One region of the Streptomyces sp. NPDC090499 genome, then DNA from elsewhere that is predicted to be linked to it. Evidence: riboswitches for the same ligand, from Rfam matches in the RefSeq annotation. Region 1 holds a riboswitch; each other region holds the start of a gene.
What was found. Region 1 has a riboswitch for S-adenosylmethionine ahead of ACIQVL_RS20575 (amino acid ABC transporter permease). Riboswitches for the same ligand answer to the same signal wherever they lie in the genome.
Positions count from the first base shown of each region.

Region 2: linked by a shared signal. The riboswitch ahead of thrC (threonine synthase) and the one ahead of ACIQVL_RS20575 (amino acid ABC transporter permease) in region 1 are both predicted to bind S-adenosylmethionine.
Region 3: linked by a shared signal. The riboswitch ahead of ACIQVL_RS02080 (aminotransferase class V-fold PLP-dependent enzyme) and the one ahead of ACIQVL_RS20575 (amino acid ABC transporter permease) in region 1 are both predicted to bind S-adenosylmethionine.
Region 4: linked by a shared signal. The riboswitch ahead of ACIQVL_RS37175 (putative leader peptide) and the one ahead of ACIQVL_RS20575 (amino acid ABC transporter permease) in region 1 are both predicted to bind S-adenosylmethionine.

Region 1 covers NZ_JBIVXP010000005.1:280,752-284,616, reverse strand. The annotation lists gene ACIQVL_RS20585 (ABC transporter substrate-binding protein) at 1-323, opposite strand, end outside; gene ACIQVL_RS20580 (amino acid ABC transporter ATP-binding protein) at 378-1,166, opposite strand; gene ACIQVL_RS20575 (amino acid ABC transporter permease) at 1,163-2,143, opposite strand; SAM riboswitch class IV at 2,532-2,655, opposite strand; gene ACIQVL_RS20570 (glutathione S-transferase C-terminal domain-containing protein) at 2,733-3,605, opposite strand; gene ACIQVL_RS20565 (hypothetical protein) at 3,734-3,865, opposite strand.
Region 2 covers NZ_JBIVXP010000007.1:167,505-171,369, reverse strand. The annotation lists gene thrC (threonine synthase) at 31-1,314, opposite strand; SAM riboswitch class I at 1,333-1,486, opposite strand; gene ACIQVL_RS26070 (glucosyl-3-phosphoglycerate synthase) at 1,644-2,588, shown strand; gene ACIQVL_RS26065 (trehalose-6-phosphate synthase) at 2,709-3,865, shown strand, end outside.
Region 3 covers NZ_JBIVXP010000001.1:452,106-455,970, forward strand. The annotation lists gene ACIQVL_RS02070 (rhomboid family intramembrane serine protease) at 1-397, shown strand, start outside; gene ACIQVL_RS02075 (Lrp/AsnC family transcriptional regulator) at 394-675, shown strand; gene ACIQVL_RS02080 (aminotransferase class V-fold PLP-dependent enzyme) at 839-2,200, opposite strand; SAM riboswitch class IV at 2,366-2,482, opposite strand; gene trpD (anthranilate phosphoribosyltransferase) at 2,736-3,800, opposite strand.
Region 4 covers NZ_JBIVXP010000014.1:14,195-18,059, forward strand. The annotation lists gene ACIQVL_RS37165 (ABC transporter permease) at 1-507, opposite strand, end outside; gene ACIQVL_RS37170 (ABC transporter substrate-binding protein) at 511-2,130, opposite strand; gene ACIQVL_RS37175 (putative leader peptide) at 2,354-2,470, opposite strand; SAM riboswitch class IV at 2,505-2,618, opposite strand; gene ACIQVL_RS37180 (DUF427 domain-containing protein) at 2,915-3,730, shown strand.

The DNA of each region.
Region 1 (3,865 bases):
GTCTTCTGGTCGCTGCCCACGAAGGCCAGCGGCGGGAACCCGGCGGGCAGGGCACCCTCGCCGATGACGAGCTTGCCGCTCTTCCTGACCGAGGCGGGCAGTTCGGCGCTGATGGACTTGACCTCGGAGACCTTGATCGTGGTCTGGGTGGCGGCGCCGTTGGAGACCTGGCCGATGACGACCTCGCCGGTCTTCGCGGCGGAGGTGGTGGTGGCCGCGTCGCTGTCGCCCCCGCAGGCGGCAAGCCCGGTGGCGAGGGAGGCGACGGCGGTGGCCGCGGTGATGCCTCTGAGCAGGCTGCGTCGGGTGAGGAGCGTGGGCATGGCTGTCCTTCGTGAGGTGATGAGAGAGGTGACGGGGCGGGTGAAAGGGGTGGTTCAGAGGACCTTGCTGAGGAAGTCCCTGGTCCGCTCGTGCTGCGGGTTGTCGAGGACCTCGGAGGGCGGGCCCTGCTCGACGATCCGGCCGCCGTCGATGAAGACGACCCGGTCGGCGATCTCGCGGGCGAAGCCGATCTCGTGGGTGACGATGACCAGGGTGGTGCCGCTGGTCGCCAGGTCCTTGATGACGGCGAGGACCTCGCCGACGAGTTCGGGGTCCAGGGCGGAGGTGGGCTCGTCGAAGAGGATCACGCCGGGGCGCAGGGCGAGCGCACGGGCGATGGCGACGCGCTGCTGCTGGCCGCCGGAGAGCTGCCGGGGGTAGGCGCCGATGCGCTCGCCGAGGCCGACCCGTTCCAGGAGTTCCTTGGCCAGCGCCTGGGCCGCGGGCTTGCCGAGCTTCCCGGTGGCGGCGGGGGCGGCGGCCACGTTGTCCAGCACGGTCAGGTGCGGGAAGAGGTTGAAGTTCTGGAAGACGAAGCCGATCCGGCCGCGCTGGGCCAGGATGGCGCGCTCGCTCAGCTCCTTGAGCCGGCCGCTCTGCCGCTTCACCCCGATCGGCTCGCCGTTGATGCTGACGTGGCCGCGCTCGGGCTTCTCCAGGTGGTTGACGACCCTGAGGAGGGTGGACTTGCCGGAGCCGGACGGGCCGATGACGACGGTGACCTCGCCGGGGCGGATGGTCAGGTCGATGCCGTCGAGGACGCGGTGGGCGCCGTACCACTTGTGGACGCCGTGGATCTCCAGGGCGGCGGGGGCCGTCTCCAGGGTGTCGGTGGTGGTCATACCGCGGCCTCCCGGCGGATGCGGGCGCGCAGTTCGGTGAGGCCGGCGCGCAGTTTCTGCAGGGGGGTCGGGGGCAGCGCGCGGGTGGCGCCGCGGGCGTAGTACCGCTCCACGTAGAACTGGATCACGGAGACGACGCTGGTCAGGATCAGGTACCAGACGGTCACCACGAGGAGCAGCGGCACGATGTCGCCGGGGTAGGTGGAGCCCATGCTCTGCGCGGAGCCGAACAGGTCGAGCAGCGAGACGTAGAAGACCAGCGAGGTGCTCTTGATCAGACCGATCAGCTGGTTGACGTAGTTCGGGGTGATCGACCTGAGCGCCTGCGGGAACACGATCTTCCGGAACTGGTAGCCCTTGGGCAGGCCGAGCGCCGCGGCCGCCTCGTGCTGGCCCTGGTCCACGGAGAGGATGCCGCCGCGGACCACCTCGGCCGCGTAGGCGGCCTCGTTGAGGCTGAGGCCGATGACGGCGACGACCATGTCGGTGGCGAGCTTCGACTCGTCGAAGGAGAAGAAGGCGGGCCCGAAGGGGACGCCGATGCTCAACGTCTTGTACAGGGCGCTGAAGTTGTAGAGGAAGAGCAGGACCACGATGAGCGGTATGGACCGCAGCGCCCACACGTAGGTCCAGCTGACCGCCCGCAGCACCGGGCTCCTCGAGAGCCGGGCCAGGGCCAGGAGGATGCCCCCGAGCAGGCCCAGCACCGCGCTGTAGGCGGTGACTTCGAGGGTGATGGCGAGTCCGTCGAGGATGGTCGGCCGCAGGAACCAGTAGCCCCAGCGGTCCCACTGGTAGAAGGGGTTGGTCACCAGTCCGTGCACGAACTGGGCGGCCAGGACCAGGACGACGGCGGTGGCGATCCACCGTCCCGGTCTGCGCAGCTGCTGAACGCGCTGTGCGGCGAGGGGCGGTGACGGTTCGTCGGCGGCGGGTGCCTCGGGGGCGGCGATCGTGGCGCCTGGGGGTTCACTCATGGCGGGCTCCGGCGGAGTCGGACACCCACGTGTCCCGCGGCGGGGGCCGCGCACCGGGCCGTGTTCGGGCACGGCGCGGTGCGCGGAGGCGCGCGGGGCACGGGGCGGGGCGGACGGCGGCACACCGGACGGCCGGTGTCTCGACGGGGACGCTGGGGTGCGAAGCTGCGGGGAACCGGCGGAAAGGCCTGGTCAGACCCGACAGCGGGCACAGCCCGGTGCGGTACACGCGCTACACAGGGCGCTGTTGACACGGAGCAGGTCGACGGCGCGGTCGGCGACGAGCGGGCTCGGGTACGGGCGTACGCAGCCGTCGGCGCGGCGCTGGGCCGTGCTGGAGGCTGCGTACATGTCCGTCACCTGTCACTGTCGTGCCGGCCCCGAGGGGCACTCGCGCTTACCGAATCGTCGCTTGCCGAAACGTCGTCGGTCCGGTCGTCACCTGGGGCACCCCACCGCGGTGCGAGGGTTGCCGGTCAGCAAGCCAGGGCTTGACGCTGACGCTCATGACCGTTCTGGTCCGCAAGTAACGCAGTTGCCCGAACGAATGTCAACGCCTGTCCGACTGGCGAAACGGTTCGGGCCGCTCTCACCTGCGCGGACAGCCGGGTGCGTCCGCCGCGTGGCCCGCCCAGTCCAGGATCTGGACGGCCGCGCCGGCGGCCTCCAGGCCCTGGCAACGGCCGTGGTGGCGGCGGGCGATGCCGTCGAGGTCCAGGTGGGTGCCGAAGGCCGGGTGGGCGGCCAGCCGGCGGGCGTAGGCCCACAGCGCCGGGTGGCCGGCGACGGCGTGCACCGCGGCGGCGTCGAGGTGGTTGCGGTGCACGGTGTCGAGTTGCACCAGCGCCACCCACAACTCGATGTCGGCGGCCGTGAGTTGATCGCCGACCAGGAACTCGGCCCCGGTCAGCCGGCGCTCCAGCTCGGCCAGGGCCGCGAGCAGCACCGCCAGCGCCTGCGGGTCGCCGCCCTCGCGTCCGGCGCGCTGGGCGGCCTGCTCGATGTCCTCGGCGCACAGCCGCTCGACGGCCTCGATCCCGCCCTCGGCACCGCACGGGTAGAGCCGGGCGGCGCCGTCACCGAAGTGCTGGTCGAGGTCGCGCAGGATGTCCCGGCTGTGCGTGCTGACGATACGGCCGGACCAGCCGTCGCTGAACACCGGCGCGAGGGCCGGTCCCGCATAGCGGTGCGCGCTGGCCTCGTACAGCGGGCGCAGCACCGCGTGGCTGCCGTCGGGACAGTCCGGGACGGCGGGCAGGAAGGTGACCGGACAACAGTCGTCCAGGGCCAGCAGGGTGTGCCCGACGGCGATCCGCAGGCCGTCGGGACAGGCCGTGGACAGGTGCAGCCGGTAGCGGCGCGGCACGGCGTAGTGGCCGCTGCGCGCGTCGCGGCCGATGCGGCCCCGGAAGGCGGGGGCGGTGCGGACGGCCGGCAGGGCGGCGAGTGGAGTGATGGACATGCGTCTCCCCGGGGGCGGGCGGGCGCGCGGACGTACGCGCGGCCGAAGCGTTCGTCGGTCGGGTGCTCGGCGGGATTCGGTGCGTCCTGGCGGACGGGCGCCCGGCTCGTACGGCCGGGATCGGGCGCTCAGCCTCTGCGGCCGGTGGCGCCGCACATGCGCAGCAGGTCGAGGTGGCGGCGGGAGGTGAGCAGGGGGGCCGGCCAGGGTGCGGGGCTCTCGCGGCGCTGTCTGCCGGTGAGCATGCGCAGGCGACCCAT
Region 2 (3,865 bases), on a different contig from region 1:
GTCCGGGCAACGCCCTATTTCTCGGGGGACTCAGGCGAGCCCGGCCTCGCGGAAAGACTCCAGATTCGGGCGAATGGTCGCGGTGAGTCCGGTCCCCGCCACCGCGTCCAGCGTCTTCAGTCCATCACCGGTGTTGAGTACAACGACCGACTTCGCCGGATCAATCAACCCATTCTCAATGAGCTTTTTGGTGACTCCAACCGTCACTCCGCCGGCGGTTTCCGCGAAGATTCCCTCGGTCCGCGCGAGCAGCTTGATGGCGTCGACGACCTGCTCGTCGGTGACGTCCTCCACCGCGCCGCCGGTACGCCGCGCGATATCGAGGACGTACGGCCCGTCGGCCGGGTTGCCGATGGCCAGCGACTTGGCGATGGTGTTCGGCTTCTGCGGGCGGACCACGTCGTGGCCCTCCTTGTAGGCCACCGACACCGGCGAGCAGCCCTCGGCCTGGGCACCGAAGATCTTGTACGGCCGGTCCTCGACGAGACCGAGCTTGATCAGCTCCTGCAGCCCCTTGTCGATCTTCGTCAGCTGCGATCCCGAGGCGATCGGGACGACCAGCTGGTCCGGGATCCGCCAGCCGAGCTGCTCGCAGATCTCGTACGCCAGGGTCTTGGAACCCTCCGCGTAGTACGGCCGCAGGTTGACGTTGACGAAGCCCCAGCCCTCGCCGGCCGGGTCACCGATCAGCTCGGAGCAGAAACGGTTCACGTCGTCGTAGTTGCCCTCGATGCCGACGAGCTCGCCGCCGTAGATCGCGGCCATGACGACCTTGCCCTGCTCCAGGTCGTGCGGGATGAAGACGCAGGAGCGGAAGCCAGCGCGGGCGGCGGCGGCGCCGACCGCGCCGGCCAGGTTGCCGGTGGAGGAGCAGGAGAGGGTGGTGTAGCCGAAGGCGCGGGCGGCCTCGACGGCCTGGGCGACGACGCGGTCCTTGAAGGAGTGCGTCGGGTTGCCGGAGTCGTCCTTCACGTACAGCCCGCCGGTCACCCCGAGCTCGCGGGCCAGGTTGTCGGCCTGGACGAGCTTGGTCCAGCCGGGGTTGATGTTCGGCTTGGTCGCCACGTCCGCGGGGACGGGCAGCAGCGGCGCGTAGCGCCAGATGTTCGCGGGACCCGCTTCGATCGTCTTGCGGAGTTCCTCGGTGTCGTAGGCCGAGAAGTCGTACGCGATCTCCAGCGGGCCGAAACACTCCTCGCAGGCGAAGACCGGGCCGAGCGGCACCCGGTGACCGCACTCGCGGCAGCTCAGGGCGGCGGCGGGACCAAGGTCGACGGTGGAATCCGTGGTGCTTGCAACAGTCTGCACAGCCATGTGAGGCGAGGCCCTTTCTCCTCATCTTCCTCACGACGCATCTCGCCGTGAGACGGATTTGGCACCTTCCCTAGCCGGGAGCCTCGCGGCGATCGACAGTGATCTACGAGTACCGACTGGAGGGTTGCCGGGGCTTCATCGGGCCGTTTCCCTCTGCCCCTCTGGATGAGCGGTATGTAGTTGTCAACGCCGGGTGACCCCAGGACATGCGATGGTCATCGGCGTTGTTCAAGACTGTAACCGAAGGCCAGGACAGTTGAGAGAGTCGTCCGAACCGCGAGATGGATCACACCTCGTCGTGTGACCGTGACAGTGAGGAGCCGCTGACCGTGCTGGAAGAAGCCGAGCGCTGGCTGGCCACCCGCTCCTGGTCCGTAACCGACCGCCCCCTGCACAAGATCATGGCAGCCAAACGGTCCTCCGGGCAGACGGTCAGCGTCGTGCTGCCCGCGCTCAACGAGGAGGAGACCGTCGGCGACATCGTCGCGATCATCCGCCACGACCTCATGCAGCAGGTGCCGCTCGTCGACGAGATCGTGGTCGTCGACTCCGGCTCCACCGACCGCACGGCGGCCGTCGCCGCGGCCGCCGGCGCCCGCGTGGTGCACCGCGACGCGATCCTGCCCCGCATCCCCGCCGTCCCCGGCAAGGGCGAGGTCCTCTGGCGCTCCCTCCTGGTCACCACCGGGGACATCGTCTGTTTCATCGACGCCGACCTGCGGGAGTTCTCCTCCGACTTCGTCACCGGCATCGTCGGCCCGCTCCTCACCGAACCGGGCGTGGACCTCGTCAAGGCGATGTACGACCGCCCGCTCGGCGGCGCCGCCGGGCAGGGCGGCCGGGTCACCGAGCTGATGGCCCGCCCGCTGCTGAACATGCACTGGCCGCAGCTGGCCGGTTTCGTCCAGCCGCTCGGCGGCGAGTACGCGGCCCGCCGCTCGCTGCTGGAACAGCTCCCGTTCCCGGTCGGCTACGGCGTGGAGCTGGGCATGCTGGTCGACGCCCTGCACCTGGTGGGGCTCGACGCCCTCGCCCAGGTCGACGTCGGCGTCCGCAAGCACCGCCACCAGGACGGCCAGGCCCTCGGCCGGATGTCCGCCGCGATCTACCGCACGGCCCAGCTCCGGCTGGCCCGCGGCCACCTGATCCGGCCCGCCCTCACCCAGTTCGAACGGGGCGAGGACGGCTTCGAGCCCCGCACGTACTCCGTGGACACCGAGGAACGCCCGCCGATGGTGGAGATCACGGAGTACGCCGAGCGCAAGGTGGCGTGAGTGCGGGGTCCGCGTGCGTGGCGTGAGTTCGCCGTACGGCCGTATACGGCGGCGCGTCGGGCGCGGCCGTACGTTTGAGCGTTTACGGGCCGGGCTAGGTTGAGGCGTATGGCTTCCCCCATGGCTTCCACCGGCGGTGCCGAGGTGCTGGTCGCGTCCAATCGCGGCCCGGTCTCGTACGACCTGCGCGAAGACGGTTCGCTGCACGCCAAACGGGGCGGCGGCGGGCTGGTCTCGGGCCTGTCGGCGATCGGGCCGGACGCGAACGCGGTCTGGGTGTGCGCCGCGCTCGGCGACGGCGACCGGGAGGCGGTGCGGCGGGCCGAGGGCGGCCGGCTGCCGGCCGGGGACACCGGCGGGCAGCAGGTCCGCATGCTCGACATCGACGCGGACGTATTCGCCGACGCGTACAACGGCATCGCCAACTCGGTGCTCTGGTTCGTCCACCACATGCTCTACCAGACCCCGCTGGAACCGGTCTTCGACGCGGAGTTCCGGCGGCAGTGGGGGTCGTACCAGGCCTACAACCGCGCCTTCGCGGAAGCGCTGGCGCAGGAGGCGGGCCAGGGGGCGGTGGTGGTCATCCAGGACTACCACCTCGCGCTCGCGCCGCGCATGCTCCGGCAGCTCCGCCCGGACCTGCGCATCGGCCACTTCTCCCACACCCCGTGGGCGCCGCCGGACTACTTCCGGCTCCTCCCCGACGACATCGCGGCGGAGCTGCTCGGCGGGATCCTGGGCGCCGACCACGCGGCGTTCCTGACGCGGCGGTGGGCGGACGCGTTCACGGACTGCTGCCATGCGGTGCTGGGGCCGGGGATCCCCTCCTCGGACACCCGGATCGGGGTGCACGGGCTGGGCGCCGACGCGGACTTCCTGCGGAAGCGGTCGCACGAGCCGGACGTGGACGAGCGGATGCGGGCGCTGCGGGCGGAGATCGGCGGCGAGGGGCGTAGGACGATCGTCCGGGTCGACCGGACGGAGCTGTCGAAGAACATCGTGCGGGGGCTGCTGGCGTACCGGCAGCTGCTCGACGGCCACCCCGAGTGGCGGGAGCGGGTGGTGCATGTCGCGTTCGCGTATCCGTCGCGGCAGGACCTGTCCGTGTACCGCGACTACACGGCGGAGGTGCAGCGGGTCGCGGACGAGATCAACTCGGCCTACGGGACGGCGGGTTGGACGCCAGTCGTGCTGCACGTCAAGGACGACTTCGCGCGCTCGCTGGCGGCGTACCGGCTGGCCGACGTGGCGCTGGTGAACCCGATCCGGGACGGCAT
Region 3 (3,865 bases), on a different contig from region 1:
GGAGTTCACTCTCTTCTACATCGGCTGCGGCTATCTCGCGCTGCTCGGCTACGCGGTCGCCAACGCCACGTCCCCGCAGTCGCTGGTGGGCGCGTCCGGGGCGATCTCGGCCGTCCTCGGGGCGTTCCTGTACCTGTTCCCCAGCGCCCGCGTGACCAGTCTCCTGCCCTTCCTCTTCTTCCTCCCGCTCCGCTTCCCGGCCTGGGTGGTCCTCCCCTTCTGGGCGGCCCTCCAGTGGCTGGCACTGAACCAGGCCCCCTCCGGCCCCGGCGTGGCCTACCTCGCCCACCTGGTCGGCTTCGGACTCGGGTTCGGTTACGCGTGGGTGCGGTACGGCCGTACCACTAAAGTGAAGGTCGCCCCAGCTCCGGCACCCGAGGGAGAGAACCAGCCGTGATCACCGCGATCGTCCTCATCAAGACCAGCGTGGACCGGATCCCCGAGATCGCGGAACAGATCGCCGCGCTGGACAGCGTCAGCGAGGTCTTCTCCGTCACCGGTACGTACGACCTGATCGCCATGGTCCGGGTGCGCGAGCACGAGGACCTGGCCGAGGTGATCCCGGGCCGCATCAGCAAGATCCAGGGCGTGGAGGGCACGGACACGCACGTCGCGTTCCGCACGTACTCCCAGCACGACCTGGAGGCGGCGTTCGCGATCGGCCTGGACAGCTAGTAGGCGCCGCCGGCTGCAGCGTGCCCTTCTTTTCTTTTGGGGGCGCGGGGAACTGCGCGATCAGCCACGACGCACCCGCAGAGACGACACTGCGGACCGGTGGGGGCTTGCCGCGCAGTTCCCCGCGCCCCTGACGGGGCGCTGCCCCTGAGGTCGGCCTGGATCACACCGCCGGGACGCAGCGGCCCTCTTCCGTGCGGTACGTCCACTTGGCGCCGTGGGCAACCAGTTCCTTCACGGCGTTCACGAAGCGCTCCACGTGCTCGTCCGGCGTCCCCGCCCCGAAGCTCACGCGGATCGCGTTGAGGGACTTCTCGCCCGGTGCCGCCTCCGGCGCCCCGCACTCGCCCTGGGTCTGCGGGTCGGTGCCCAGCAGGGTCCTGACCAGCGGGTGGGCGCAGAAGAGGCCGTCGCGGACGCCGATGCCGTACTCGGCGGAGAGGGCCGCGGCGAAGTGGGAGCTGTTCCAGCCGTCCACCACGAAGCTGAGCACGCCGACGCGGGGGGCGTCGTCGCCGAAGAGCGAGAGGACCCGGACCTCGGGGACCCCGGCCAGCCCCGCCCGCACCTTCTCGATCAGGTACTGCTCGCGGGCGACCAGCGTGCCGAAGCCCGCCTCGGTGAGTGCCTTGCAGGCGGCGGCGATGGAGTAGGCGCCGATCACGTTGGGCGAGCCCGCCTCGTGCCGCGCCGCGCTCTCGTGCCACTCCACGGCCACTCCCCCGTCCTCGCGCCGGGTGACCTTGCGGCTGGCGCCGCCGCCCGCGAGGTAGGGCTCGGCGGCCTGGAGCCAGTCGGCGCGGCCGGCGAGGACGCCGGAGCCGAAGGGGGCGTACAGCTTGTGGCCGGAGAAGGCGACCCAGTCGACGTCCAGGTCCTGGACGGAGACGGGGTGGTGCGGGGCCAGCTGGGCGGCGTCCAGGACGATCCGGGCGCCGTGGGCGTGCGCGGCGGCCGCGAGCTCCCGTACGGGCCACAGTTCGCCGGTGACGTTGGACGCGCCGGTGACGCAGACCAGGGCCGGGCCGTGGGGATCGCGGTCGGCGAGGGCGCGTTCCAGGGTCTCGACGGCCTGGCGCGGGGTGCGGGGCGCGTCGAGGTAGGTGACGCGGGCGTCCTGCCAGGGCAGCAGGGAGGCGTGGTGCTCGGTCTCGAAGACGAAGACCTGACAGCCGGCGGGCAGGGCACGGGCCAGGAGGTTCAGGGAGTCCGTGGTGGAGCGGGTGAAGACCAGCTGGTCGTCGGGGCGGCAGTCCAGGAACTCGGCGACGGCCCGGCGGGCGTTCTCGAAGAGGTCCGTGGAGAGCTGGGAGAGGTAGCCGGCGCCTCGGTGGACGCTGCCGTAGTAGGGCGCGTACGCCGCGACGTCGTCCCAGACCCGCTGCAGGGCGGGGGCGCTGGCCGCGTAGTCGAGGGCGGCATAGGCGACCTCGCCGCCGGTGACGAGCGGGACGGTGACATCGCGGCCCAGAACGGGCAGGGGGGCACAGACGGACTGGGCGGCGACAGCGGTGGAGACGGACATGGCGGAACTCCTGTGAGAGGCAAGGGGAATCACCGCGCGAACCGGTACGGCTCAAGCACGGGGAAGGGTGAAAGGGGTGTGCGGAGGCGGGGCTCGGCGCCCTATCGCATTCGCTTGCTCACAGAAGGCTCCCTCGACGACCAGGACCCCTGGTGTTTCGTGAGGGGTCCGCGCTTGCCGTAGACCTCGCTGCCTACGGCCTGGTCTTCACCCGGGGCACCCCGCCACGGACGGAGGGTTGCCGGACAGTCGGCCGGGGCCTCATGACTGTCACTCATGACCTGCAAAAAACCTAGGTGAAGTGATCGCCGACGCGCAACCCGTGTCCGGATGACGGGACGGGAGCCTGGCCGGCTGGGCACCGTCGGCAACACCGTGTCGGGTTGCGTGCCGTTGCGGCGGGATGAGACCCAGGCCGGTCGCCGACTTCACCAGCATCGGCGCCGGTCTTCCTCTTTCCGCCGCAACGGCGATCAACCACGACGGCGGGGCCCGGCGGGGCCTGACCGCGCCTCCGCACCGTCGGCCGTGCCCCTTACTTGTTCGTCGCGGCTGCCCAGCGCTCAAGCACCCGCTTGGCCGCACCCGAGTCGATCGACTCCGCCGCCCTGTCCATGCCGGCCCGGAGCTGCTCGGCCAGTGCCCCGGCGCCCGGGTCGAGGGCCACCAGGGCCGCCGCCGAGTTCAGCAGCACCGCGTCCCGCACCGGGCCCTGCTCGCCGTCCAGCAGCCTGCGGGCGACCTCCGCGTTGTACGACGGGTCGCCGCCCCGCAGCGCCTCCACGGGGACCAGGCCGATGCCGACGTCACGGGGGTCGAAGGTCTCCTCCGTGACCTTGCCGTCGCGGACGATCCAGACGCGGGACGTGGCGGTCGTCGTCAGTTCGTCGAGGCCGTCGTCGCCGCGGAAGACGAGGGAGGAGTGACCGCGTTCGGCGAAGACGCCGGCGACGACGGGGGCCATGCGGGGGTCGGCGACGCCGACGGCCTGGGCACGGACCCGTGCCGGGTTGGTGAGCGGGCCGAGGATGTTGAAGACCGTGCGGATGCCCAGCTGGCCGCGCGCGGCGCCCGCGTACCGCAGCGCCGGGTGGAACTTGACGGCGAAGCAGAAGGTGATGCCTGCCTCCTCGGCGACCTCGGCGACCCGCTGCGGGGTCAGGTCGAGGTTGACGCCGAGCTTCTCCAGGACGTCGGAGGCCCCGGACGCGGAGGAGGCCGCGCGGTTGCCGTGCTTGACGACCTTCGCCCCGGTGCCTGCCACCACGAGCGCCGACATCGTGGAGATGTTCACCGTCTTCGCGCCGTCGCCGCCGGTGCCTACGATGTCGACGGTGCGGCCCGGCACCTCGATGACGTTGGCGTGCTCGTACATCGTGCGGACGAGCCCGTTGATCTCCTCGACGGTCTCGCCCTTGGCCCGCAGGGCGACGACGAAGCCCGCGATCTGGGCGTCGGTGGCCTGGCCGCGCATGATCTGGTCCATCGCCCAGGCCGTCGCGTCGGAGCTCTGGTCCTGGCCGTACAGCAGCGCGTTCAGTACCTCGGGCCAGGAACGGCCCGCCGCGGTGTCGCCTCCAGCGGGGGTCACAGCGCTCATACGGCCGCTCCTGATCGTCGTACGGGACATAACCGGTCTCGGGCCTACCCTATCCAGCTCCGGGC
Region 4 (3,865 bases), on a different contig from region 1:
CGCCGGAAACCAGTGCAGGTTGAACGAGAACGCCTCGACCAGCAACAGCCCCACCCAGAACGCCGGGACCGACACCCCCAGCGGGGGCAGCGACAGCAGCAACTGCCGCAGCCACCGCCGCGAGGTGTACGTCGCCACCACCGCGAGGCCGCCGCCGAGGACCACCGCCAGCAGCAGTGCGGCCCCGGTCAGCTGGAGCGTCTGCGGCAGCGCGTCGGCCAGGGTGGAGGTCACCGGGCGGCCGGTGGAGACCGCGTCGCCGAAGTCCCCGCGCACCGCCCGCCCCAGATACTCCGCGTACTGCACCGGCACCGGCTTGTCGAAGCCGTACTCGTGCCGCAGCCTGGCCAGTTGGGCCGGATCGACCTGCCCCGTGTCCATCCCGGCACCCGCCATCGCGGAGACCGGGTCACCGGGCAGGAGGTCCAGCACCAGGAACGACACCGTGTACGCCGCCCACAGCACCCCGACCGCCTGCGCCAGCCGTTTGATCACATAGCGGCGCATGCGCTAGCCGATCCAGGTGTCGTGCAGCTGGACGCGGCTGCCGGAGTCGAATGTCAGGTCGTGCACCTTGTTCGAGACGCCCAGCTGGGTCTGGAGCTCCACCACCGGCACGTCGTACGCGTTCCGCACGATCAACTGCTGTGCCTCACCGATCAGTTGCTCACGCTTCGCGGTGTCCGTGGTCGCGGCCTGCGCGGACAGCGCCGTGTCCAGCGAACTGGTCGGGAGGTGGTAGAAGTTGGCCAGCCGGGTGGAGAAGGAGCTGCGCAGGATGTCCGGGTCGGCGCGGGTCGTGTTCCCCCACACCACGTCGAAGTCACCCGACTGGAGCGTCGTGGCGAACTGCGTGACCGGCAGCTGCTTGAGCACCACGTCGATGCCGACCGCCTTGAGCTGCTGCTGGACCAGCTCCAGCGCGGGCTGGTTGGTGGCCGCGTTGGGGAACCAGCTGATGGTCAGGGCCAGCTTCTTGCCGTCCTTGGTGCGGACGCCGTCGCCGTCCGCCTTCCAACCGGCTTGCTCCAAAAGGGACTTGGCCTTGGCCGTGTCGAGGGCCAGGTCCGCCGAGAGATCGGTGTAGTCGGGCGTGGTGTGCGCCAGGATGCTGGTCGCGGGCCGGGTGCCGGTCGGGTAGACCGTGTCGGCGATCTGCTTCCGGTCGACGGCGGCCGAGATCGCCTGACGGACCTTCGCGTCCTTCAGCAGGGGCCGCGCGTTGTTGAGCCCCAGGCCGAACACCACACCGGGGTTGGCGCGGCTCCGGAGGGTGACCTGGCCGCCCTTGAGGGACGCCTCGTTGGCCTTGCCGACGCTGCTGATCGCGTCCACCTGCCCGGACTGGAGACTGCCGGCCCGTACGCCCGCCTCCGGCACGACCTTGAACACCAGCTTGTCCAGGTAGGCCGCGCCCTGCTTCGACCAGAGCGAGGAGCCCCAGTCGTAGCCGGTGCGCCTGTCCAGGGTGACCGACTGGTTCTGCACGTACTGCTTGAGCACGAAAGGCCCGGACCCGACCACCCCGTCGCTGCACTTCTGCTGCGGGCTCTTCCTGACGCTCGCCGAGGACTCGATCCCCAGCGAGTGGGTCGAAGTCGCCTGCAGGAACTGGGCGTTGGGCTGCTTGAAGGCGACCTTGACGGTGAGCGGGTCGACCACGGTGGTGCTCTTGGCGCCGCTCAGGTAGCCCTCGGCGAGGGTGCCCAGGGCGCCGAGGCCCGGCACCGCGTCGAAGTTGTCCTTGACCACCTGCGCGGTCAGCTCCGAGCCGTCGCTGAAGGTGACGCCCGGCCGCAGATGGAACGTGAACGTCGTCGCGTCGGAGCTGATCTCCCAGCTCCTGGCGAGCCACGGCACGATCTTGCCGGTCTTCGGGTCCTGGTCGGTCAGGGAGTCCACGATCTGGCGCACCGAGTAGATGGTGTCGTTGCCGGCGACCTGCTGCGGGTCCACGCAGCCGGCGTCGGAGCCCACCGCGAAGGTCAGGGTGCCGCCGGACCTCGCCCGGCCGCTTCCGCCGCCGGAGCCGTCGTCGCCCGAACCGCATGCGGTCAGCAGGACGCTGGTGGTCAGGAGCGCGGCCAGGGGCGCCCATCGGGAGGGTCTGAAATCCGGAAGTGCAGTCACGGAGGGCTTTCTCCTACTCGTGTCACCGGGGCACGACCGCGCACGGATGCGCGGAGGCATGACGGTGTGTGCGGCCCCGGCGGATCGGGACTCCGGCCGGGGATGCGCTGTGCAGACAGGGGATTTGGCATGCGGACGACGCCGGGAACCGGCGGCGAGGGAGGGAACGGCGCGAAGGGGCCGGGACCGGTGACGGAACGTCAGCCGGCGGCAGCCGGGCCGGTCAGGCCCGACAGAGGCAGCTGGTCGAGCGCTTCAGGTCGATGTGGCGCCGGCGCGCGAGCCGGGAGTACGCCGTGGCGTCGGCGGGGGAAGCAGCGGAGTCATCGCTGTGCCGCATGTCGAACCTCCCCGTCTCCGGCCCCGGTCACGGGGCCACGCGCTTGCGGGAGTCATCGGTGATCCCGCCGGGCTTTCACCTGGAGCACCCCACCGCGCGGGAGGGTTGCCGGTCAGCGAGCCAGGGCCTGACGCTGACACTCAATGCCGTTGGCGATGCTACGGATCGATCTTGGCGTACGTCAATGCCGTCACGTGACGCCCTGTCCGGGGAACGCGAACACCTGGACCCGCCTCCGGCACCGGGCGGTGGCACCCCTGCCGGCCTTCGCCGACCCGGACGGCTCCGGCTTCGAACCCGTCTCGGTGTGGGAGCGTGCCCGTGGCAGCGTCGGGGAGTACCTGTGGTTGGTTCTCCGGCCGCTCCGGCAGTTCGCCGCCTGGCGGGAGAAACGCCCCTACGTCGCCGAAGTCACCGCGTGTCAAGCCCGAAGGAGAGCCGGTCATGACCACATTCCCCACCGCGCGAGCCGTGCGGACCACCCCCGAGGGGCTCCTGTGGGAGCCGAGCGAGCGCTGGGTGCGCGGCCGCAAGGGTGACGTCACGGTCGTCGACAGCCGGCACCCCGTCCTTGTCTGGGAGCCGGGTGTTCCCGTGCCGCTGTACGCGTTCCCGCGCGCGGAGGTGCGCGAGGAACTCCTGCGTCCCGCGAAGAACCCGCCGACCGGTACCCACACCGGCTCGCGGATCTTCTACGACGTCGAGGTCGACGGCGAGTTGCTGGCCAACGCCGCCTGGACCTTCCCGGCGGCCGACCTGGCCGACCACATCGCCTTCGAGTGGTTCCGGCGCGTCGGCCGGGGCCTCGACCACTGGTACGAGGAGGAGGAAGAGATCTTCGTCCACCCCCGCGACCCGCACAAGCGGGTGGACGCCATCCCCAGCAGCCGGCACCTCGTGGTCGAGATCGACGGCACGGTCGTCGCGGACACCCGTCGGCCGGTCCTGCTCTTCGAGACCGGCCTGCCCACCCGCTACTACGTCCCGCGCGAGGACGTCCGCCTCGACCTGCTCGAAGCCACCGACCACCACACCGGCTGCCCGTACAAGGGCACCGCCGAGTACTGGTCGTGGCGCGGCGAGGGCGACGTCCCGCCGAACGTCGTCTGGAGCTACCCGGACCCGCTGCCCGCGGTCGGCGCCGTCCAGGGGCTCCTCGCGTTCTACAACGAGGCGGTCGACATCACCCTCGACGGCGAGCGGGTGGAACGCCCCGTCACCCACTTCACCAAGGCGCTCTCGGAGCAGAGGCGCACCTGACGAGCCACGACCGCGGCGTCCGTCCCGACGGGCCTCGCCGGACCACGGTCGGCCGCACCGCGGCGGGGCCTGACGTGTCACCCGTGTACCCCGGCCGAGAACCGGCGCCGGCGGAACCCCGCGACACCGGCCTGC